3 regions of the Streptomyces sp. NPDC015127 genome follow, and region 2 is predicted to be linked to each of the others. Evidence: riboswitches for the same ligand, from Rfam matches in the RefSeq annotation. Region 2 holds a riboswitch; each other region holds the start of a gene.
The links. Region 2 has a riboswitch for thiamine pyrophosphate ahead of thiC (phosphomethylpyrimidine synthase ThiC). Riboswitches for the same ligand answer to the same signal wherever they lie in the genome.
Positions count from the first base shown of each region.

Region 1: another riboswitch for thiamine pyrophosphate. It lies ahead of thiO (glycine oxidase ThiO); the one in region 2 lies ahead of thiC (phosphomethylpyrimidine synthase ThiC).
Region 3: another riboswitch for thiamine pyrophosphate. It lies ahead of ACF08N_RS30395 (thiamine ABC transporter substrate binding subunit); the one in region 2 lies ahead of thiC (phosphomethylpyrimidine synthase ThiC).

Region 1 is NZ_JBIBVE010000006.1:39,261-47,129, forward strand. Features, by position in the region: gene ACF08N_RS13405 (phytoene desaturase family protein) at 1-733, shown strand, start outside; gene ACF08N_RS13410 (hypothetical protein) at 772-1,629, opposite strand; gene metF (methylenetetrahydrofolate reductase [NAD(P)H]) at 1,682-2,599, opposite strand; gene thiE (thiamine phosphate synthase) at 2,746-3,396, opposite strand; gene ACF08N_RS13425 (Rv2175c family DNA-binding protein) at 3,536-3,901, opposite strand; gene ACF08N_RS13430 (NAD(P)/FAD-dependent oxidoreductase) at 3,946-5,121, opposite strand; gene ACF08N_RS13435 (hypothetical protein) at 5,194-5,553, opposite strand; TPP riboswitch at 5,637-5,749, shown strand; gene thiO (glycine oxidase ThiO) at 5,747-6,925, shown strand; gene thiS (sulfur carrier protein ThiS) at 6,922-7,122, shown strand; gene ACF08N_RS13450 (thiazole synthase) at 7,128-7,869, shown strand, end outside.
Region 2 is NZ_JBIBVE010000005.1:267,161-275,029, forward strand. Features, by position in the region: gene ACF08N_RS12445 (IclR family transcriptional regulator) at 241-1,011, shown strand; gene ACF08N_RS12450 (SsgA family sporulation/cell division regulator) at 1,153-1,587, shown strand; gene ACF08N_RS12455 (YibE/F family protein) at 1,602-2,930, opposite strand; TPP riboswitch at 3,002-3,134, shown strand; gene thiC (phosphomethylpyrimidine synthase ThiC) at 3,127-4,902, shown strand; gene ACF08N_RS12465 (hypothetical protein) at 5,020-6,129, shown strand; gene ACF08N_RS12470 (hypothetical protein) at 6,151-6,975, opposite strand; gene ACF08N_RS12475 (metallophosphoesterase) at 7,124-7,869, opposite strand, start outside.
Region 3 is NZ_JBIBVE010000018.1:37,648-45,516, forward strand. Features, by position in the region: gene ACF08N_RS30380 (LOG family protein) at 1-25, shown strand, start outside; gene ACF08N_RS30385 (ABC transporter ATP-binding protein) at 119-1,174, opposite strand; gene ACF08N_RS30390 (ABC transporter permease) at 1,174-2,790, opposite strand; gene ACF08N_RS30395 (thiamine ABC transporter substrate binding subunit) at 2,829-3,926, opposite strand; TPP riboswitch at 3,922-4,027, opposite strand; gene rlmN (23S rRNA (adenine(2503)-C(2))-methyltransferase RlmN) at 4,089-5,195, opposite strand; gene ACF08N_RS30405 (phosphatidate cytidylyltransferase) at 5,309-6,457, opposite strand; gene frr (ribosome recycling factor) at 6,457-7,014, opposite strand; gene pyrH (UMP kinase) at 7,150-7,869, opposite strand, start outside.

The DNA.
Region 1 (7,869 bases), on a different contig from region 2:
GCGGGAGAAGGACGGCCGGGCCGCGGGCCTGGAGCTTGCACAGGGCGGCCCGGTCGAGGCGGATGTCGTGGTCTGCGGCGCGCTGCTGCCCTCCCTGTTCGAGGAGTACGTCAAGCAGCCGAGCCGCCGCGACGAGTGGCCGCACTGGCAGCCGAAGGTGCGGACCGGGCGGGTGACCGTGCATCTCGCCCTGCGGGGCGGCCGGGAGGCCGCTGCCGTGCACCGCACGGTGGTGCACGCGCCGGACCCGGCGGCCGAGTGGGAGGCGATCACGGCCGGCCGGGTCGGTCCTCGGCCGACGGTGACGGTGCTGCGGCCCGACGACCCGCTGCTGCGGCCGGACGGCGACCACGAGACGGCCACGCTGGTCTCCACCGTGCCGAACGGCGTGCACGGCGGGCAGACCTGGGCGGACGCGGCCGAGCAGGCCGCGGACCGGATGGTGGAGGCGGCCGAGGCCGCGGTGCCGGACCTGCGCGAGCGGATCCTGTGGCGCGAGGTGCGCAGCCCCGAGGACATCGGCCGCGACACGGGCGCGGACCGGATCCCGGCCCCGGCGCTCGCGGGTGCCTCCGGCGCCTTCCTGCCCGCGGCGAACGCGAGCGGCCTGCCCGGTCTGTACGTCGCCGGGGGCTGGGCGCATCCCGGCGGCGGGCTGGCGCATGCGGGGATGTCGGGCGCCCTGGTGGCCGGGCTGATCGTGGAGGGCGCGGAGTTCCGCGGTTCGCAGTGAGCGCGGGTCCGGCGTGACCGCCGGACCCCGCGGGCGCCTCAGTAGCGGTACTGCTGCTCGCTGTGGCCGGACCCGGCGTCGTAGCCGTACGGCGACGGCGCGTCCTGCGGCATCGGGGGCACCTGCTGGTCACCGTCGCGCTGCTGGGGTACCCAGACACCGCCCGGCGGGGTGTCGCCGTACGGCTGCGCGTACGGGTCGGCGTACTGCTGCTGGGCGCCGTAGGCGTCGTAGCCGCCGTACGAGGCCGCGTACTGCTGGCCGCCGACGTACGGGTCCGAGTAGGCGGGGTACTGCTGCTGGCCCTGCCCGTAGTCGTACGGGCTCTCGTGACCGGCCTGCTGAGGCTGCGGCTGCGCGTAGTCGCCGTAGGTGTCGTACGCGCCGTAGCCGGTCTGCTCCGCGCCGTACGGGGCGTAGTCCTGGTTCTGTTCCTGCTGGCGGGCCGCGTAAGCGCCCTCGGTGTAGATGCCGTACTGGCCCGTTTCGTCGGGCAGCGGCTGGGGCTCGTAGACCGCGGGCGGCTCGGGGGCGGGCGGCTCCTGCCCCGCGTGCGACTCGTAGGAGAGGTCCGTGACCTCCAGGCTCAGCTCGCGTTCCGCGGCCACCGGGGCGGACCTGCGGCGCCTGCTGGCCCCCGGGCTGCCTCCCAGTGCCCAGCCCGTGGAGAAGCCGCGCCGGAAGGAGAGGGTGACGTACGTCTGGCCGACGGCGAAGGCGGCCGCGCCGAGCGCGATCACCACGACGGAGGGCAGCAGCACACCCACGACGACACCGAGGAAGCCCACGAAGGCCAGAACGCGCCAGCGCAGTCGCGCCTTGTACTGCAGCAGCACCTCACCGAGCAGCCACAGCGCGACGATGCCGAACGCGATGTAGAGGACCGTCCAGCCCATGCCCGCCCCTCTCCTGCGGCCGCCCCCCCGGGGTTGTGGCGGGTGTGGCCGGTCACGACTGCTGGTGCAGTCCGAGATTCTCGTGGATCTCGAGCGTCGCCGTGGAGTTGTTGAGCGTGATGAAGTGCAGTCCCGGAACACCCTCGGACAGCAACCGTGCGCAGAACTCCGTTGCGAACTCGATGCCAATGGAGCGTACAGCGGCCGGGTCGTCCTTGACCGAGAGGATCCGGTCCCGAAGTGCGTCGGGGAAGACGGCGGTGCTCAGCTGAGGGAGCCGCTCCAGCTGCTTCACGCTGGTCACGGGCATGACCTCGGGGATGATCGGGGTCTCGCAGCCGGCCGCGGCGAGGCGGTCACGGAGCCGGAAATAGTTCTCGGGCTCGAAGAACATCTGCGTGATGGCGTAGTCGGCGCCCGCGCGGCACTTGTCGACGAAGTGCCGGATGTCGCTGTCCCAGTCGGTGGAGCGCGGGTGCATCTCGGGGAAGGCCGCGACGCCGACGCAGAAGTCGCCGGATTCCTTGATGAGCCGGACCAGCTCGGCGGCGTACATCACGCCGTCGGGGTGCTTGCCCCACTCTCCCATCGGGTCGCCGGGCGGGTCGCCGCGCAGCGCGAGGATGTTGCGGATGCCCGCGTCGGCGAACTGGCCGATCATGTTGCGCAGTTCGGCGACGGAGTGGCCGACGGCGGTGAGGTGGGCGACGGGGGTGAGGGTGGAGTCGGCGGCGATCTTCTGGGTGGCCTTGACGGTGCCGTCCCGGGTGGAGCCGCCGGCGCCGTAGGTGACGGAGACGAAGGCGGGCGCGACCGCCTCGACCCTGCGCAGCGCGTTCCAGAGGTTCCGCTCGCCCTTGTCCGTCTTGGGCGAGAAGAACTCGAAGGAGTACGTCGTCTCGCCTGTAGCGAGCATGTCGCGCACCGTACGCGCGCGATCCGTCCTGGTGGAAGCAGTGCCGAGGGCCATACGGGCAGGTTAGCCAGGCCGGGCGGGTCACCCAACCAGATCAGGGGATTTTGTCGCCTTTTGCCCGTCTCATGTCCACACCTTGGACACTCGTGAGACACCTGGGGCCGTGTCGGCGGCTCTCGGCGCCCGCGCGTCCCGGCCGGTCAGGCGCCGCGCTCCCTGATCCGCTTCGCCAGATCGGCGGCCGCCGCACCCGGATCACCGGCCTCGGTGATCGCCCGTACGACGACGGCCCTGCGGGCCCCCGCGTCCAGCACCTCGTCCAGGTTGGACGCGTCGATGCCGCCGATCGCGAACCAGGGCCGGTCGCTGCCGAGCGCGGCCGCATACCGCACGAGGCCGAGGCCCGGGGCGAAGCGGCCCGGCTTGGTGGGAGTGGGCCAGCAGGGGCCGGTGCAGAAGTAGTCGACGCCGGTCTCGGCGGCGGCCGCGTCCACCTCGGCCTCCGCGTGCGTCGAGCGACCGATGAGCACCCGGTCGCCGATGATCGCCCGCGCCGCGGGGACGGGCAGGTCGCCCTGGCCCAGGTGCAGCACGTCCGAGCCGATGGCGTGGGCCACATCCGCCCGGTCGTTGACCGCGAGGAGCTTGCCGTGGCGCCGGCAGGCGTCGGCGAAGACCTGGAGGTGCTCCAGCTCCTCGCCGGCCTCCATGCCCTTGTCGCGCAGCTGGACGATGTCGACGCCGCCGGCGAGCACGGCGTCCAGGAACTCGGCCAGGTCGCCCTGGCGCTTCCGGGCGTCGGTGCACAGATAGAGGCGGGCGTCGCCGAGCAGTTCGCGAGCCGTGGACATGGTGCTTCCCCCCCGCAGGCTGGATGATGAGCGGCGCGCGGGTGCGGGCAGGGGCCGTACGGCTCCCGCCCGCACCACGCGCCTCCGGTGGTTCGGGACAGAGGACGTCCCGGTCAGGGCCGGGACGTCGGGACGGGCGTCAGACGGCGAGCGCCTGCGCCCGGCGCTTCACCTCCGTGCCGCGATTCTCGCTCAGTGCCTGCGCCGGGGTGCCTGGCAGGGTCGGGTCCGGAGTGAACAGCCACTCCAGCATCTCTTCGTCGGTGAAGCCGTCGTCCCGCAGGAGCGTCAGGGTCCCGGAGAGACCCTTGACCACCTTGTCGCCGTCGATGAAAGCGGCAGGCACCTGCAGTGTCCTGTTCTCACCACGACGGACGGCGATCAGCTGGCCCTCCTTGACCAGCTGCCGCACGCGCGTCACCTCGACATCGAGCATTTCCGCGATGTCCGGCAGGTGAAGCCAGGCGGGGACGAGAGCATCGATTTTTGCGTCAATCTCGGTCACAGGAACAAGCCTGCCATCTGGGACTGACAGTCGGTAGCCGACGCCTACGCGGCCGCCGCCTTCAGGGGGACGGACGGGTCGGCGGCACGGCCCGGGTCCAGCCGTGCGCCGGCCGCCACGAGCCTGCGGCCCTGCGCCAGGTCGCGCGGCCTGTCGACGGCGAGCAGGGCGACCAGCACGCCCTCCCGCAGCCACAGCACCGACCACGCTGCGTCGGTGGCCGGATCGCCGCGCCACAGCAGCGTGTCGCCCGCCGGGTGGTGGCCCGCGTACTGCACGAAGCGGCCGAACTGCTCGGACCAGAAGTACGGCACCGGGTCGTACACCTGCGGCTCCGGTCCGGCCCCGACGATGTTGGCCGCGACCGTGCGCGGCCCCTGCAGCGCGTTGTCCCAGTGGTGGACGAGCAGCCGGGTGCCGTAGCGGGCCGAGGGGTAGGAGGCGCAGTCCCCGACGGCGTAGACATCGGGCGCGGAGGTGCGCAGGTGGCGGTCGGCGACGACGGCGCCGTCCGGGCCGAGCTCGATGCCGCTGCCCGCGAGGGCGGCGGTCGCGGGCCGGGCGCCGATGCCGACGACGACCGCGCCCGCGGCGATCCTGCGCCCCGATCCGGCCAGCACCACCGTGCCCGCCTCGACGGCGGCGACCCGCTCGCCGGTGAGCAGCTCGGCCCCGGCCTCGGCGTACCAGTGGGCCATGGGCGCCGCGACCTCGGCGGGCAGGGACCCGGCCAGCGGGCGGTCTGCGGCCTCGACGACGGTCACCGCGCAGCCGGCCTCGCGCGCGGCGGTGGCGAACTCCGCGCCGATCCAGCCCGCCCCGACGACCACGATGTCGTGCTGCCGCGCGAGCACGGGCCGCAGCCGGTCCGCGTCGTCGAGCGTGCGCAGCAGGTGGACGCCGGGGACGCCCGCGGCTCCCGGCAGGGTGACGGGCTCGGCTCCGATGGCGAGGACGAGGGCGTCGTACGGGACGGGCCCGGCCTCGGTGTCCACCTCGTGCGCCTCGGGGCGTACGCCGGTCACCTCGACGCCGAGCCTCAGGTCGACGTCGAGTGCGTCGAAGTCGATGTCGAAAGCGGAGCCCTCGGCCGTGCCGAGGAGGATCGCCTTGGAGAGCGGCGGCCGGTCGTAGGGCTGGTGCGGTTCGGCGCCGATGAGGGTCACCGGTCCGGTGAAGCCCAGTTCGCGCAGGGCGACCGCGGTCTGCACCCCGGCCATGCCCGCGCCGACCACGACGACCCGTCGCCGGTCCCCGGCCTGCTCCTGCGTGTGCTCGCTCACCGGGCCACCTTAAGCTTCTGACGCACCATCAGGGAGCAGTTGCTCGACGACGCTGGTCCCGCTGCCCTCCTGCGACTCCCACTCCCAGGTCTCCTCCAGTCGCACGCGGCCGTCGGGGAGTTCGACGACGGTGGACCGGCAGTGGCCGCTGGACGTCCCGCCGTCGGTCTTCAGCTGGACATAACGGAAGTCCAGCCGGTCGCCCTCGCGCGTGCCCACCAGGTGACCGCGGACCACGTCACCGCCCTCGTACTCGGCCCAGATCCGCCCCTGCTCCTCGTGGTACAGGAACCGGGTACTGGTACCGACCTGGCCCGGGGCCTGGTCGGCCACCGGCGCGAGCACCAGTCCGTCGAGCGATGCCGCCACGTGCGTCCACCTCCTGCGCACCCGCGCCGGGGGACGGCGGCTCCCTTACTGCGCGCCTGGGCGTGGGGTTAGGGTGGCCACCGTAAGGCACTCGCGGGAGCCCGGACGCACCGGGCTGAGAGGGAGGCTGGGCGGCCTCCGACCGTACGAACCTGATCCGGGTCATGCCGGCGAAGGGAGGGGCTGGACGCCCATGTCTCGTACACCAGACGCACCCGACGTCCTTGTCGTGGGGGGCGGGATCATCGGCCTGGTCACGGCCTGGCGCGCGGCGCAGCGCGGGCTGCGCGTGACCGTCGCCGATCCGGAGCCCGGCGGCGGGGCCGCGCGGGTCGCGGCCGGCATGCTCGCCGCCGTCACCGAACTCCACTACGGCGAGCAGACACTGCTCGGCCTGAACCTCGAATCGGCCCGCCGCTACCCGGCGTTCGCCGCCGAACTGGAGGAGGCGACCGGGCGGTCCGTGGGCTACCGCGCGTGCGGCACCCTCGCCGTCGCCCTCGACTCCGACGACCGCGCGCACCTGCGGGAGCTGCATGCCCTGCAACGCCGTTCGGGCCTGGAGTCGGAGTGGCTGACCGGTCGCGAGTGCCGTCGCCTGGAGCCCATGCTCGCACCGGGGGTCCGCGGCGGTCTGCGCGTCGACGGGGACCACCAGATCGATCCGCGGCGGCTGGCCGCGGCGCTCGTCGTCGCCTGCGAGCGGGCCGGGGTGGACTTCCGCCGCGCCTGGGCGGAGCGGCTGACGGTCGTGCACGACCGCGCCGCGGGCGCCGTCCTGGACGACGGCACCGAGCTCGCCGCCGGCCAGGTGGTGCTGGCCGGCGGCAGCCTGAGCGGCCGGCTCGGCGGGGTGCCGGACGACGTCCTGCCTCCCGTACGCCCCGTGAAGGGCCAGGTCCTGCGGCTGACGGTGCCGGGCCCCTACGCGCCGTTCCTGTCCCGCACGGTGCGTGCGGTGGTGCGCGGCAGCCATGTCTACCTCGTGCCGCGCGAGAACGGCGAGCTGGTGGTCGGCGCGACCACCGAGGAGTTGGGCTGGGACACGACCGTCACCGCGGGCGGCGTCTACGAACTGCTGCGCGACGCGCACGAGCTGGTGCCCGGCATCACCGAACTGCCGCTGACCGAGACGCGCGCCGGACTGCGGCCCGGCTCCCCCGACAACGCACCGATGCTGGGATTCACCGAGCTGCCGGGGCTGTTGCTCGCGACCGGCCACTACCGCAACGGCGTGCTGCTGACGCCAGTGACCGGCGACGTGCTGGCGGAGGCGCTCACCAGCGGCGAACTGCCCGACGCCGCCCGCCCGTTCAGCCCCCGCAGATTCGCCCCCGCGGGCGCACGCGTACGACAGGAGCAGCCCGCATGAACGTCTGCGTCAACGGCGAGGCGCGCGAGCTCGCCGACAGCACCACCCTGGACGCCGTGGTGGCGGCGCTCACGACGGCCCCCTCGGGTGTGGCCGCCGCCGTCAACGAGACCGTCGTGCCGCGCAGCCAGTGGGCGGGCACCCGGCTCGGCGACGGCGACCGCATCGAGATCCTCACCGCCGTGCAGGGAGGCTGAGCACCATGGCCGACGACCGTCTCACCATCGGCGGCACCACGTTCACCTCGCGGCTGATCATGGGTACGGGCGGGGCGCCCAGCCTCGACGTACTGGAACGCTCGCTGATCGCGAGCGGCACGGAACTCACGACGGTCGCGATGCGCCGTCTCGACCCGACGGTGCAGGGGTCCGTCCTGTCCGTCCTGACCAAGCTGGGCATCCGGGTCCTGCCGAACACGGCCGGCTGTTTCACCGCGGGCGAGGCCGTCCTCACGGCGCGGCTCGCGCGGGAGGCACTGGGCACGGACTGGATCAAGCTGGAGGTCGTCGCGGACGAGCGCACGCTCCTTCCGGACGGCGTGGAACTGCTGGAGGCGGCCGAGGCGCTGGTCGACGACGGCTTCACGGTCCTGCCCTACACCAACGACGATCCGGTGCTGGCGCGGAAGCTCGAGGACGTGGGCTGTGCGGCGATCATGCCGCTGGGCTCGCCGATCGGGTCCGGGCTCGGCATCCGCAACCCGCACAACTTCCAGCTGATCGTCGAGCAGGCGGGCGTGCCGGTGATCCTGGACGCGGGCGCGGGTACGGCGTCGGACGCCGCGCTGGCGATGGAGCTGGGGTGCGCGGCGGTGATGCTGGCGTCGGCGGTGACGCGGGCGCAGGAGCCGGTGCTGATGGCGGAGGCGATGCGGCACGCGGTGGAGGCGGGGCGGCTGGCGTACCGGGCGGGCCGCATTCCGCGCCGCCACTTCGCGCAGGCGT
Region 2 (7,869 bases):
GCCCGGCCGGGGGAACGGGCCGGGCAAAGCCCGCCTCCTGTCCGGTGCTGCCATTAGAGTGGCAGCTCTCTGCCGCCCCTCGGACATCTCTGCACACGCGTGTACGAACCGGCGCACCGCGTCGGCTCGGGGCTGATCGACTGTTCAGGCCGGCTGTTCAGGGCCCGGGGTTGCGGCGGCCGCGCGGGGGCGGCCCCCGCGGGCGGGCGCTCTGCCCGTCACCACGCCTGGGGGTGACCTTTGGCCGGGGCTACGAACGCCGCTGTCCCTACCCTGATCGGCTCGGTGCAGCGTGCGTTGAGGCTGCTGGAGGCGGCGGGCGCGCACGAGGGCGGAGCCCCCGCCAAGCAGCTGGCGCGTGAGGCGGGCATTCCGCTGCCGACCGCCTATCACCTGCTCCGCACCCTGACGCACGAGGACTATCTCCGCCGGGACAAAGGCGTGTTCACGCTCGGGGACGCGGTCGGCCGTCTGGCCGGGAGCGAACGTGTGCAGAATCGTCGCAGCACACTCGAGGACTCCCTGACGCACTGGCGGGACGCGATCGGCGTCGCCGTCTACTTCGCCGTCTACCGCGAGGGCGAGATCGAGCTCGTCGCGGTCGCGGACTCGCCGTACGCCCCGGCCGTCCACGAATGGGCCGACTTCCGCGAGACGGGGCACGCCCACGCCATCGGCCAGTGCCTGCTCAGCCAGCTCGACGACGATGCCCGCCGCGACCACCTCGACCGCCATCCCGTGCAGCCGGTGACCCGCTACTCGGTGCGGGACCGGGCCGCGCTGATGGAGCGGCTCGAGGCCGTCGGGCGCAGGGAACCGGTCGTCGAACGCCAGGAGTACGCGCTGGGCACGGTCTGCGCGGCCATTCCGATCACAGCGGGTGACGTAGCTGCGACGATGGCCATTTCCCTCCCTCTGCAACAAGAGGCCAGGCTGCGACCGGCAGTTGAACAGTTGCAGGCCGGAATCGGGAGCCTGCTGGCGTCACTCGCCTTCTCTATCAGTATCTGAAATATCACTCCTTGTGATCTGCTGCCGCTTCCAGCACGATGGCGTCCACAGGCCAGGAGAGTCGGCAGAGATCGATCCTGGCCGATTTCTTCTTTTCATCAGCACGGTTCATTCATTGCTTCATCTCCTGCGAGGTACGTGATGCGCGAGTCGGTCCAGGCCGAGGTTCTGATGAGTTTTCTCGTCTCCGACGAGCTCTCCTTCCGGATCCCGGTGGAGCTGCGCTACGAGACTTCCGATCCGTACGCGGTGCGGATGACCTTCCACCTGCCCGGTGACGCGCCCGTGACGTGGGCCTTCGGCAGGGAGTTGCTGCTCGACGGGATCAACGCACCCAGTGGCGACGGCGACGTGCACATCGCGCCGACCCGCCCCGAGGTGCTGTCGGACGTCCACATCCGCTTGCGCGTCGGGAGCGACTCCGCGCTGTTCCGTGTCGGAGCCCCGCCGCTCGTCGCGTTCCTCGACCGTACGGACAAGCTAGTGCCGCTCGGTCAGGAGCTGGCGCTCGGTGACTTCGAGGTCAGCCTGGAGGAGGCGCTCGGGCGCATCCTGGCCGAGGAGAACGCCGGCTGACGCCGGCCAGTCGGCTACTTCTTGCGGCGCCGTCCCCTGCCGCCACGCGCCGGCGCGGCCGCCCCGGCGCCGGCGCGGCCCGGGCGGTCCGCGGAGACGACCAGGGCGGCGAGCGCGGTGGTCACCGGCACGGACGCGACGAGGCCGATGGATCCCACCAGGGTCCGTACGATCTCCTCCGCCACCAACTCGCTGTTGGCCACGGTGCCCACGCTGGACTGGGCGATCGAGAAGAGCAGCAGCAAGGGCAGGGCCGCGCCCGCGTAGGCGAGGACGAGCGTGTTGACGACCGAGGCGATGTGGTCGCGGCCGATCCGGATGGCGGAGCGGTAGAGGGCCCGCGGGCCCATGTCCGGGTCGGCCTGGTGCAGTTCCCAGACCGCCGACGTCTGGGTCACCGTGACGTCGTCGAGCACGCCGAGCGAGCCGATGATGACCCCGGCGAGCAGCAGGCCGCTCATGTCGATGTCCGGGTAGAGCCCCTTGATCAGACCGGTGTTGTCGTCGGTGTTGCCGCTGAGGCTGGCCCAGCCGATGAACAGCGAGCCGAGCAGACCGATGAGCAGCAGCGAGATCAGCGTGCCGAGGACGGCCACGGAGGTCCGCGCGGTGATGCCGTGGCACGAGTAGAGCGCGATGAGCATGATCGCGCTCGCCCCGACCACCGCGACGATCAGCGGATTCGAACCCTGGAGGATCGCGGGCAGGATGAACAGGGTCAGCACGGCGAAGGAGACGGCGAGCGCGATCAGCGCCATCACGCCCCGCATCCGCCCGACCAGGACGACCACCAGGGCGAAGATGCCGGCGAGCAGGGCCATCGGGAAGCCGCGGTCCACATCGGTCACCGAGTACTGAAGATCCCTGGGCGCGTCCGGCGCGTACGCCACCACCACGCCCTGGCCCTCCTTCAGCTGCCGCGGCGCGTCGGGCTGGACGATCTCGACGAACCTCCGGCCCTTGTCCTTGCCGGTGGTGACCTCGACGGTGGCCTTTCCGCAGTCGCCCCGTTGCGCGTTGACCGCCTCGCGGCCCTCGGGCGTCGAGGTGTCGCCGGTCGGCGGGACCTGGCCTGCGTTGACGTCCTTGCAGTCGACTCTCTCGACGCTCACCACCTTGCCCTGCTCCGTCTGGCGGTCGAAGCCGACCCCTGTGCGCTCATGGCCGGGCGCCCCGCCCGGCCACAGCACGGCGAGGCCGACGAGAACAGCCGTCGCGAAGGGGATCAGCACCGCGGCGATGACCTTGCGAAGGTGCTGGGAGACGGGCGCTGCGGGCCCGTGACTGTGCACATGGCCGTGATCGTGGCCGTGCTGTTCGGGGTGCTGCGGCGATGAGGTCACAGACAGATCATCGCAAGAACGAGAGGGGCCCTCTGTTCAGCGCGCCAGACATGACGCTAGCGTGGTGGCACCTTTGCACACGCGGGAGCTCGGAGCACCGGGCTGAGAGGGCGCTGACCTTCGTACATCCGTACGGGACAGCTGCGCCGACCGCCGAACCTGTTACCGGGTAATGCCGGCGTAGGGAGTAGGTCTCATGACCGTATCGGACGCACGCACGCCTGCCTCGAACCAGAACGACGAGGCCGGGAAGTCCATCGGATGGCACAAGGGATACCTCGAGGGCTCGCGCCCCGACCTCCGTGTGCCGGTCCGCAAGGTGCACCTCACCAACGGCAAGGACGTGACGCTCTACGACACGTCCGGTCCGTACACCGATCCGAACATCGAGACGGACGTCCGCCGGGGTCTGCCGCCGCTGCGGGAGAACTGGATCGTCGGGCGCGGCGACACCGAGGAGTACGCGGGCCGGCCCGTGCGCCCCGAGGACGACGGGATCAAGCACACGTCCCCGCGCGGGGGGCTGCGCAACCTCGACGCCGTCTTCCCCGGCCGGCCGCGCCAGCCGCGGCGGGGCCGCGACGGCCAGGCGGTGACGCAGCTCGCGTACGCCCGCCGGGGCGAGATCACGCCGGAGATGGAGTACGTCGCCCTCCGCGAGAACGTCTCGCCCGAGGTGGTGCGGGAGGAGATCGCGGCGGGCCGCGCCGTCCTGCCGGCGAACGTCAACCACCCGGAGATCGAGCCGATGATCATCGGCAAGCGGTTCCTGGTGAAGGTCAACGCCAACATCGGCAACTCCGCGGTCACCTCCTCCATCGAGGAGGAGGTCGAGAAGATGACCTGGGCGACCCGCTGGGGCGCCGACACGGTCATGGACCTGTCCACGGGCCGCAACATCCACACCACGCGCGAGTGGGTCCTGCGCAACTCCCCCGTGCCGATCGGCACCGTGCCGCTCTACCAGGCGCTGGAGAAGGTCGACGGCAAGGCCGAGGAGCTGACCTGGGAGATCTACAAGGACACGGTCATCGAGCAGGCCGAGCAGGGCGTCGACTACATGACGGTCCACGCGGGTGTCCGCCTGCCGTACGTGCCGCTCACCGCCAACCGCAAGACCGGCATCGTCTCGCGCGGCGGCTCGATCATGGCGGCGTGGTGCCTGGCGCACCACAAGGAGAGCTTCCTCTACGAGAACTTCGAGGAGCTGTGCGAGATCCTCGCGGCGTACGACGTCACGTACTCGCTCGGCGACGGCCTGCGCCCCGGCTCGATCGCGGACGCCAACGACGAGGCACAGTTCGCGGAGCTCAGGACGCTCGGTGAACTGAACACGATCGCCAAGCGCCACAACGTGCAGACCATGATCGAGGGCCCGGGCCACGTCCCGATGCACAAGATCAAGGAGAACATCGACCTCCAGCAGGAGATCTGCGAGGAGGCGCCGTTCTACACGCTCGGCCCGCTGACCACCGACATCGCGCCGGCGTACGACCACATCACGTCGGGCATCGGTGCGGCGATGATCGCCTGGTGGGGCACCGCGATGCTCTGCTACGTGACGCCCAAGGAGCACCTGGGCCTGCCGAACCGGGACGACGTGAAGACCGGTGTGATCACCTACAAGATCGCGGCGCACGCGGCGGACCTGGCCAAGGGGCACCCCGGCGCCCAGGAGTGGGACGACGCGCTGTCCGACGCCCGCTTCGAGTTCCGCTGGGAGGACCAGTTCAACCTGGCCCTCGACCCGGACACGGCACGCGAGTTCCACGACGAGACGCTTCCCGCCGAGCCGGCGAAGACCGCGCACTTCTGCTCGATGTGCGGTCCGAAGTTCTGCTCGATGAAGATCTCCCAGGACATCCGCCGTCAGCACGGCGGCAACCAGGAGGAGATCGCGGCGGGCATGGCGGAGAAGTCCAAGGAGTTCGCCGCGGCGGGCAACCGGGTCTATCTGCCGATCGCGGACTGATCCGCCGTCATGACCGGGCGCCTTCCCGCCCGTCCGCGGGAGGGCGCCCGCCGCCGGCCGGCAACGGAAGCGGCAAGCGCCTGAAGGGCTTGATCGTTTCCGTCTACGCTCCGGTGCATGGGCGGAATAGACGTGGCCAACGGGATCGTCGGCGCGGTGCTGGGCATCGTGTTCGCGACCCTGTTCCAGCAACCCCTCCAGGACGGGTGGTACCGGATACGCCGGCGCTACTCGAGTGCCGTGCGCAGCCTGCGGACGCGCGGCGAGGAGCCCGCGCCGGCGTCGTGGACGACGTTCTCCCTGGGACCCCTGCACACGTCCGCCCTGATCGTCGAGGGTGACGGCGAGTCGGCCATCGCCGCCGAGGCCGTGCACATCCAGGTGCTCGACGAGGAGGTCGTCCTCCCCGAGGACATGGCCGGCTGGCGGGCGGAGATCGAGGGGGAGAGCGCGCGGCGCGAAGCGGAGAACGGGGCTCCGGTGTGGAACGGGCCGCGCTACGCCGTGGAGTCGCTCGACGTGTCGCGTACGGCTCTGGAAGAACATCCGCTGGTCCACCTCAGGCTCCGGCCGACCGACTACTACACCTTCCTCGCCGCCCAGCAGCTGGACCGCCGGCTGGCCGACGGCACCACCCCGCGCACGCGATACCTCGATCCCGACGACCCGCTGGCGGCGCCGGCCTTCCTGCAGTGCAGCTTCGCGGCCAACGTCGCCGTGGTGACCGCCGACGACATGCTGGTCGTCAGCCGGCGCAGCGACCGCGTGCGCATGGCACCCGGTGTGTGGAACTCCTCGGTGAACGAGGGGCTGTCCCGGCACATCGACTCCTCCGGCAGGAACGCGCCGGACCTGTTCGCGGTGGCGCGCCGGGGCATGCGCGAGGAGCTGGCGCTGGAGCCGCACGAGTACACCCTCGTGCTGCTGGCCTTCGTCCTCGACGCGGACCGGCGCCACTGGAGCGCGCACTTCTCCGCCCGGCTGACGACGCTGACCCGTGACGATCTGCGGGCCCGCATGAGCAGGGGTGTCGCGGACAGATGGGAGCACCAGTCGTTCGACCACGTGCCCTTCCGGCCGGCCGATGTCGCCCGGTACCTGCTGCGCCCGGACCGGGTGCACCGATGGGCTCCGCTGGCGCCGGCCCTGTTCCACCTGGCCCTTGTGCACGAGCACGGGCGGACGTCGGTGGAGCGGGCGGAGGCCCAGGTCGTACGGCGGCTGTGACCGCTGCCGGCGGGATGCCGGTCAGTCCGGCTGGTGCTCCGGACCGCCGAAGTCGGGGCTGGAGAAATCCGGGCTGGTGAAGGTCGGACGCCGGCCGGTGACGCGTCCCTCGGCCGGACTGGAGAAGTCCGGTCCGCTGTAGCCGACCTTCGGGATGCGGCTCGCGCGGGGCGGAGGGTCACCGGGTGACGCCGTGGCGGCGGGATCGGCCAGGGCGGCGCGCAGGAAGGGCACGATGCCCCGCTCCAGCAGGGCCTCGCACCAGGCCTCCTTGGCGATCCGGACCTCGTCCGGCAGCTCGTCGTCCGGCCGCCCGTCCGCGACGTGGCTGGCGCCGTTGCGCAGGGCGGTCAGCAGCAGCGCGACGGCCGCGACCAGGATGGCGGCGGCCATGAGCGCCCCGAAGACCCAGCCGGTGAAGACCAGCGTGTCGGCGAAGGACGGGGTGGGGCTCACCATCTTCAGGACGTAGCCGACGATCAGGAAGATCGCGGCTGCCGTGCCCGCGAGAAGCGGGGCCAGGACGGCGACGACGGCCGCGAATCCGGCTCCGGCCTCGGCCGCCTCGCCGACCGGCGCCGCGAGGACGGAGCCGCGCACGGAAGCGGCGGCGGGCGCGCGCATCTCCGCGCGGACCTTCACATAGTGCTCGTACTCGGCGGCGGCCGAGGTGGTGATCAGCGCCGTCGCGTCCAGGGCCAGGGTGCGCAGCTGTTCGGTGTTCAGGCGCGCTCCCACGGCGGCCGGATCCGGACGTTCGCGGGCGTCGCGCAGTGCGTCGTCGAGGACGCGCTCGTATTCGGCGCGGTCCTCGTTCAGCAGGTGCGGAGCGCTGTTCATGTGCATCCCCCGATGCTCCGTAGGGCCGGATCGCCCGTGCGTGCCGGGCAGTTGGGCGGAAACGGAGGAGAGCCTGCTACGGATAAGCCGATGGTAGAGCGGTTACGGCAGGGCGTGACAGGGGGTTTCCGTAAATCGCCCGCGGCCGGGCGGCTCAGGCCCGCAGGGGGAGTTGCTGGACAAGAAGCTTTCCGGCCATGGTCACTCCTCCGTCCATGGCGATGGCCAGGTTGTCCGCGTACACATGCGGGCCCTCGACGACGGGCCGCTCGCCGTCCTCGGCGTCCTCGGTGCCGACCTCGCCGAGGAGGTACGGGATGGGGCTGTGGCCGTGCACCACGCGCGTGCCGCCGTACGCGGACAGCAGCTCGCGCACGGCCTGCGGGCCGCCTTCGTCGCGGAAGGCGAAGCGCTTGGTGAATTTGCGGAAGAGGTCCCAGCACTCGTCGGCGTCGTTACGGGTGAGGATCGCGTGCACGGCGTCGTTGACGTCCTCGATGGTGGAGCCGTATTCGAGGTAGGCCGTGGTGTCGGAGTGGAGCAGCAGGTGGCTGTCCTCCTCCACGATCGCGTCCAGCCGGGCCATCCACTGCAGGTGGACCTCCTGCAGCCGGTCCATGTCGTACTTCTGGCCGCCGTTGAGCAGCCAGGCCGCCTGGAAGGTGGCCGTGCCCGCGCCGGAGTTGACGGGGGTGTCGCCGAAGCGCTTGGCGCCGATCAGGAGCAGCTCGTGGTTGCCCATGAGCGCCTTGCAGTAGCCGCCGGCGGCCGCGGCCTCGGCGGACAGCCGCATGACGAGGTCGATGACGCCGATCCCGTCGGGGCCGCGGTCGGTGAAGTCACCGAGGAACCAGAGCCGGGCGTTGCCCGCGGACCAGCGGCCCTCGGAGTCGATGAGGC
Region 3 (7,869 bases), on a different contig from region 2:
GCTGCGCCTGGGGGCGGGCGTCTAGGAAGGCCGGCGGGACAGGCGGATCAGGCGCCGGCGTCCGGGCAGGCCGACACGGGACGCGGAGACGTCCGAGCAGGCCACCGGAGCACGCGGGTCAGGCGCCGGACTCCAGGACCACCACGTCGTCCGCGGCGAAGACGACACCGACCCCCGCCCCTTCCTCGGGCGCGTCCCGCAGCGAGCACTCGGCTTCCAGCAGGGGCCCTTCGGCGGGCCGCAGGCGCAAGGCGACATGGCTGCCGCGGAAGGTGCGCGAGACGACCGTGGCGGCCAGGCCCTGGCCCGGCTCCACGACGTGGACGCCGGACGGCCGCACGAGCAGGGTGCGTTCGCCCTGCGGCGAGCCGTCCGGGACGGGGACCTTGCCCCAGACGGTGCCGGCGACCGCGCCGCTGACCGTGGCGGGCACGACGTTGTCGAAGCCGAGGAAGCGGGCGACGAACTCCGAAGCCGGGCGCTGCCACACCTCCAGCGGCGTACCCGCCTGGGCGATGTGCCCGTCCCGCATGACCACGACCCGATCGGCGAGCGCGAAGGCCTCCCCCTGGTCGTGGGTGACGGCGAGGACCGTGGTGCCCAACCGGCCGAACAGGCCGCGCAGTTCGACGACGAGCCGCTCCCGCAGCCCGCGGTCCAGCTGGCCGAGCGGCTCGTCGAGCATCAGCAGCGTGGGCTCCGGCGCCAGCGCCCTGGCCAGCGCCACCCGCTGCTGCTCACCGCCCGACAGCGCGGCCACGGGTCGCCGCTGCGCGCCCGGCAGCCCGACGAGCTCAAGCAACTCGTCCACGCGGCGGGCCTGTTCATCGCGGCGTGCGCCGAGGGCGTCGCCGCGGTCGCGCGGACGCATGCGCAGCCCGAACGCGACGTTGCCCGCCACGTCGCGCTGCGGGAAGAGCTGATGGTCCTGGAACATCAGGCCCACGCCCCGGCGGTGGACCGGCACCCCGGCCTGGTCGGCGCCCGCGAGCAGGACCCGGCCCGCGTCGGCGCGCTGGAGTCCGGCGACCACCCTGAGCAGCGTGGACTTCCCGCTGCCGCTCGGCCCCAGCACGCACACGATCTCGTGCTCGGCGACCTCCAGGTCCATCGCGTCGAGGGCGGTCCGCGACCCGAACCGTACGGTGACGCCCTCCAGTTCCAGCAGGGCCATCAGAACTCCTCGGAGGTGGTACGGGGGCGGATGCGTTCGAGGAGGAGCAGCGCGGTGGCGCACACCACCATCAGGATGGTGCCGAGCGCCATCGCCTGCCCGTAGTTGAGCTCGCCGGGCCTGCCCAGCAGCCGGGCGACCGCGACGGGCAGCGTCGGCTGGTCGGGCCGGGCGATGAAGACGGTCGCCCCGAACTCGCCGAGCGAGACGGCGAACGCGAACCCCGCCGCCACCAGCAGCGCCCGGCTCACCAGCGGCAGGTCGACCTCGCGCCAGGCGCGCAGCGGCGACGCGCCGAGCACGGCCGCCGCCTCGCGCAGCCGGACGTCCACGGCGCGCAGGACGGGCACCATCGTCCGCACGACGAAGGGCACGCCGACCAGGGCCTGGGCGAGTGGCACCAGCATCCACGAGCCGCGCAGGTCGAGCGGCGGCTCGTCGACTGTGATCAGGAAACCGAAGCCGACGGTCACGGCGGAGACCCCGAGGGGCAGCATCAGCAGCGCGTCGAATCCGCGGACGAGCCGGCCGGCCCTGCGGGTGAGGGCGGCCGCCGCGAGCCCGCCGACCAGCACCGAGACGGCGGTGGCGACGAGCGCGTACTCCAGGGAGTTGGCCACGGCGTCGATCGGCGGGACGAGGAAGGCGCCGCCGCTATCGTCGAGGACGGTGAGCGCTCGGTAGTAGTCGAGTCCGTAGCCCACGGGGGTGTCGAAGGACCGCTCGACCAGCACGCCGAGCGGCGCGATCAGGAGCACGGCGGCGGTGACGAGGACCCCGCAGAGCACCGCCCACTGAGCGGCTCCGCGCGGGCGGCGCGCGGTGCGGGCCGGGTCGACGAGCCGCAGCGCGCTCTCCCGGCGGCGTACGGTCCGGGCGTGCACGGCGAGGACGACACCGACGGCCGCGAACTGCAGCATCGTGAGCACGGCCGCGGTCGGCAGGTCGAGCATCTCGGCCGTCTGCCGGTAGATCTCCACCTCGAGGGTGGAAAACGTCGGTCCGCCGAGGATCTGCACGACACCGAACGAGCTGAAGGTGAACAGGAAGACCATCAGCGCCGCTGCGGCGACGGAGGGCGCGAGCGCGGGAAGCGTCACCCGTCGCCAGGCCGTGAGCCGCCCGGCGCCGAGCACGCGGGCCGCCTCCTCCTGGCGCGGGTCGAGCTGCGACCACAGGCCGCCGACGGTGCGGACGACCACGGCGTAGTTGAAGAAGACGTGCGCGAGCAGGATCGCCCAGACCGTGGTGTCCAGGCGTACGCCCCACAGGTCGTCGAGCAGCCCGCCACGGCCGAGCAGGGCGAGGAACGCCGTCCCGACGACGACTGTCGGCAGCACGAACGGCACCGTGACAACGGCGCGCAGGAGGCGCTTGCCGGGGAATTCGAGCCGGGCGAACACGTAGGCGCCGGGCAGGGCGAGGAGCAGGGTGAGCGCGGTGGAGGCGAGCGCCTGCCACGTGGTGAACCACAGGACGTGCAGGATGTCCGGGCGTCCGAGGACCTCGCCGAACCGTCCGAACTGCCAGGTGCCCTCGACGCGCAGGCCCCGGCCGACGATGGCGGCGACCGGGTAGGCGAAGAAGACGGCGAAGAACGCGACGGGGCCGGCCATCAGGGCGAGCCGCGCCGCGTTCCCCCGCAGGGACTGCCCTACTTCAGGACGAGCGAGGACCACGACCGGACCCACTGCTCACGGTTCTCGGCGATCGTGCCGGGAGCGACGGTCTCGGGATTGTCGACGACCACACCGTGCTCGGTGAACAGCTCGGGCACCTTCGCGCCCTCGACCACGGGGTTGACGAACATGTTCAGCGGCATGTCCTCCTGGAACTTCTTGGTGATCAGGAAGTCCAGCAGCGCCTTGCCGCCCGCCTCGTTCTTCGCGCCCTTGAGGAGTCCGGCGAACTCGATCTGGCGGAAGCAGGTGCCGGTTGCGACACCGGTCGGCGCCTCGGCGGGCTGGGGGTCGGCGTAGAGGACCTCGACCGGCGGGCTGGAGGCGTACGAGACGACGAGCGGACGGTCGGCCCCCGCCTTCTTGCCGCCCGCCGAGCCGGAGAACTCCTCGTTGTACGCCTGCTCCCAGCCGTCGACGGCCTTGACGCCGTTGGCCTTGAGCTTCTTCCAGTAGTCCTGCCAGCCGGACTCGCCGAACGCGCCGACGCTGCCGAGCAGGAAGCCGAGGCCGGGCGAGGACGTCGCCGGGTTCTCGACGACGAGCAGGTTCTTGTACGCGGGCTTCGCGAGGTCGGCGAAGGTCTTCGGAGGCGCGAGCTTCTTGTCGGCGAAGAACTTCTTGTCGTAGTTCACGCAGATGTCGCCGGTGTCGACGGGCGTGACGCGGTGCTTGTCCGCGTCCAGCCGCACCTCGTCCGCGACCTGGTCGAGCCCCTTGGCCTCGTACGGCGTGAACAGGTCGTTGTCGAGGGCGCGCGAGAGCAGGGTGTTGTCGACGCCGAAGAAGACGTCGCCCTGCGGGGAGCCCTTGGTGAGGATCTCCTTGTTGAGCGCGGCACCGGCGTCACCGCTCTTGAGGACCTTGACGGTGTACCCGGTCTGCCGGGTGAACTCCTTCAGGACGGCGTCGGACGCCGCGAAGGAGTCGTGGCTGACGAGCGTGACGGTCTTGGACCCGCCGCCGGTGCCGGAGCCGGAGTCCTTGGACTCGCCGCCGCAGGCCGCGAGGGCGGTGACGCCGAGGGCGGCGGCGAGCGCGGTGCCGGTGGCACGCCGAAGCTGGCTGTTCATGATGGTGCTGACTCCCTACGCCGGTATGACCCGGATCAGGTCCGAGGGTCTGCGGCCGTGCCGCACTCTCAGCGCTCTGCTGCGCTCCCCTGTCGGAATGTTTCGTTGTTCATTTGTGCGAATGCACAGGCACAGTACCAGCCAAGCCCGGCGACCTCTCCGTCACCGCTCCTGTGCCGCCAGCTGCCCGCACGCCCCGTCGATCTCCTGGCCACGGGTGTCCCGGACGGTGACCGGCACTCCATGGGCGGCGATGGCCTCCACGAAGGCCTTCTCGTCCTCCGGCCGCGACGCCGTCCACTTGGACCCGGGCGTCGGGTTCAGCGGGATCAGGTTCACATGGACCCGCTTGCCCTTGAGGAGACGGCCGAGCAGATCGCCGCGCCACGCCTGGTCGTTGATGTCGCGGATCAGCGCGTACTCGATGGAGATCCGGCGGCCGGACTTCTCCGCGTACTCCCAGGCGGCGTCGAGGACCTCGCGGACCTTCCAGCGGGTGTTGACCGGCACCAGCGTGTCGCGCAGCTCGTCGTCCGGCGCGTGCAGGGAGACGGCGAGACGGCACTTGAAGCCCTCGTCGGCGAAACGCAGCATCGCGGGGACCAGACCGACCGTGGAGACGGTGATGCCGCGCTGCGAGAGACCGAGGCCGTCCGGCTCGGGGTCGGTCAGCCGGCGGATGGCGCCGACGACCCGCTTGTAGTTGGCGAGCGGCTCCCCCATGCCCATGAACACGATGTTCGACAGGCGGGCGGGGCCTCCGGGCACCTCGCCGTCCCGCAGCGCGCGCATGCCGTCGACGATCTGGTGCACGATCTCGGCGGTGGACAGATTGCGGTCGAGGCCGGCCTGTCCGGTGGCGCAGAACGGGCAGTTCATCCCGCAGCCCGCCTGGGAGGAGATGCACATCGTGACCCGGTCCGGGTAGCGCATCAGGACGGACTCGACGAGCGTGCCGTCGTGGAGGCGCCACAGGGTCTTGCGGGTGGTGTCGCTGTCGCAGGAGATGTGCCGCACGACCGACATCAGGTCGGGCAGCAGCTCCGTGGCGAGCCTCTCCCGCGCGGACGCGGGGATGTCGGTCCACTGCGCGGGGTCGTGCGCGTACCGCGCGAAGTAGTGCTGGGACAGCTGCTTGGCGCGGAACGGCTTCTCGCCGATCGCGGCGACGGCGTCCTTGCGCTCGGCGGGCGAGAGGTCGGCGAGATGCCGCGGGGGCTTCTTGGCTCCGCGGGGCGCGACGAAAGTGAGTTCTCCGGGCTTGGGCATGGTGCTACCAGTGTCGCAGAGATACGACGGAGGGCTCGCCGCCCAGGGGGTACCCCCATGCACCGAGGGGGCCATGGGGGACGACAACGAGCCCTCACGCGGAAACCCGCAGGTCAGCCGGAGCCGACGAACACCACCAGCAGCAGCCACACCACCGGTGCGGTCGGCAGCAGCGAATCCAGACGGTCCATGATGCCGCCGTGCCCCGGGAGCAGGGTGCCCATGTCCTTGATGCCGAGATCCCGCTTGATCATCGACTCCCCGAGGTCGCCCAGCGTCGCGCTGGCCGCGACCGCGAGGCCGAGCAGCAGCCCCTGCCACCAGGTGCCGTCCTCGACGAGGAACTGCATGCACAGCGCGCCCGCGCCCATCGCGAAAGTGACCGCACCCAGCAGCCCCTCACGGGTCTTGCCGGGGCTGATGCGCGGCGCCAGCTTGTGCTTCCCGAAGCGCCAGCCGACCGCGTACGCCCCCGTGTCGCTGACGACCGTGAGCACCAGGAAGGTGATCACCCGTTCCGGCCCGTCGTCCGCGCTGAGCATCAGCGCGACGAACGTGGCGAGGAACGGCACGTAGAAGGCCGCGAAGACACCGGCCGTGACATCCCTGAGGTAGCCCTCGGGCGGCTCGGTCATGCGCCACACGAGAATCGCGAGCGCCGTCAGCGCCATGGCCACCCAGGCGCCTTCGGCCCCGCGTACGTAACCGGCCGCGACCATGGCAGCGCCGCCGACCGCGAGCGGTACCAGCGGCGCCTTGATCTGCTTGCGCTCCTGGAGGCGTGCGGTCAGCTCCCACAGGCCGACGACGACGGCGACCGCGATCACGCCGACGAACACGGCCTTGACGATGAAGAGCGACGCGACGATCACCGCGCCGAGACCCACGCCGACCCCTATGGCCGCCCGCAGGTCGCGGCCGGCCCGCTTCTTCTGCGGCGGCTGCGGCTGCTGAGGCGCGGCCGGCGGCGGGCTGTGCATGGGCTCCTGCGTGTTCTCGTCGCGGAACAGGGGGCCACCGAGCGGTGCGGCCCCCCGGCCACGGTCCTCGCGGCCTGCCCGGCCGCCGGGCCCCTCAGGGGATTCGGCGTCTCTACCTGCGTCGGGAAAGTCCGGCACGATGGGCATGGGCTGCGTCTCTGATGTATACCGTGCGTCGTGCCCATCGTAGGCAGGACCCGCCGGGAGGGGCCCCTGGTCGGGCGGTGGCCATGCACCGGCGTATCCGGCGCCGTGCGAGGCCCCCCAGGAAGAGTCGTTCATCAGACCTCGAGCAGCTCGGCTTCCTTGTGCTTGAGCAGCTCGTCCACCTGCGCGACGTACTTCGCGGTGGTGTCGTCGAGCTCCTTCTCCGCACGCCGGCCCTCGTCCTCGCCGACCTCGCCGTCCTTGATGAACTTGTCGATGGTCTCCTTCGCCTTGCGGCGCACGGAGCGGATCGAGATCTTGGAGTCCTCGGCCTTCGACTTGGCGACCTTGATGAACTCCTTGCGGCGGTCCTGCGTGAGCTCCGGGAAGACCACGCGGATGATGTTGCCGTCGTTGCTCGGGTTGACACCGAGGTCCGAGTCGCGGATCGCCTGCTCGATGTTGCGCAGAGCGGTCTTGTCGAACGGCGTCACAACGGCCATCCGCGGCTCCGGGACCGAGAACGACGCCAGCTGGTTGATCGGGGTCAGGGCACCGTAGTAGTCCGCCACGATCTTGTTGAACATCGCCGGGTGCGCACGTCCGGTGCGGATCGCGGCGAAGTCATCCTTGGCGACCAGGACGGCCTTCTCCATCTTCTCCTCGGCCTCGAGGAGGGTCTCTTCGATCACCACTTGCTCCTGCGTGTCTTGAGTTGGGCCCGGCATCGGACTGGGCCGGCGGAACCTGCGTCGCGTGTTCCCTGCACGGTGTCCGACCGGCAGGGCTTTGTCCATCCCCCGAGGGCGTCCCCCGAGGCCCTCGGGTCAGGCCCGGGTGTCCCGGTCGCTCACGAGCGTGCCGATCTTCTCACCCTTGACGGCCCGAGCGATATTGCCCTCGGCGAGGAGTTCGAAGACAAGGATCGGAAGGGCGTTGTCGCGGCAGAGGGTGATGGCGGTGGCATCGGCGACCTTGAGGTTGCGGGACAGCACTTCGCCGTACTCCAGCGCGTCGAACTTCACCGCGTCCGGGTTGGACTTGGGGTCGGAGTCGTAGACGCCGTCGACACCGTTCTTGCCCATCAGCAGTGCTTCGGCGTCGATCTCCAGGGCCCGCTGGGCGGCGGTGGTGTCGGTGGAGAAGTAGGGCATGCCCATACCGGCGCCGAAGATGACGACGCGGCCCTTCTCCAGGTGCCGTACGGCGCGCAGCGGGATGTACGGCTCCGCCACCTGTCCCATCGTGATGGCGGTCTGCACGCGGGAGTCGATGCCCTCCTTCTCCAGGAAGTCCTGGAGAGCGAGGCAGTTCATCACGGTGCCGAGCATGCCCATGTAGTCGGAGCGTGCCCGGTCCATGCCGCGCTGCTGGAGCTCGGCTCCGCGGAAGAAGTTTCCGCCGCCGATCACGACGGCGATCTCAGCGCCGTCACGGACGACCGCTGCGATCTCGCGCGCGATGGCATGGACGACGTCGGGGTCGACGCCGAGACCGGTGCCGCCGGAGAAAGCCTCTCCCGACAGCTTCAGCATGAAGCGGCCGGC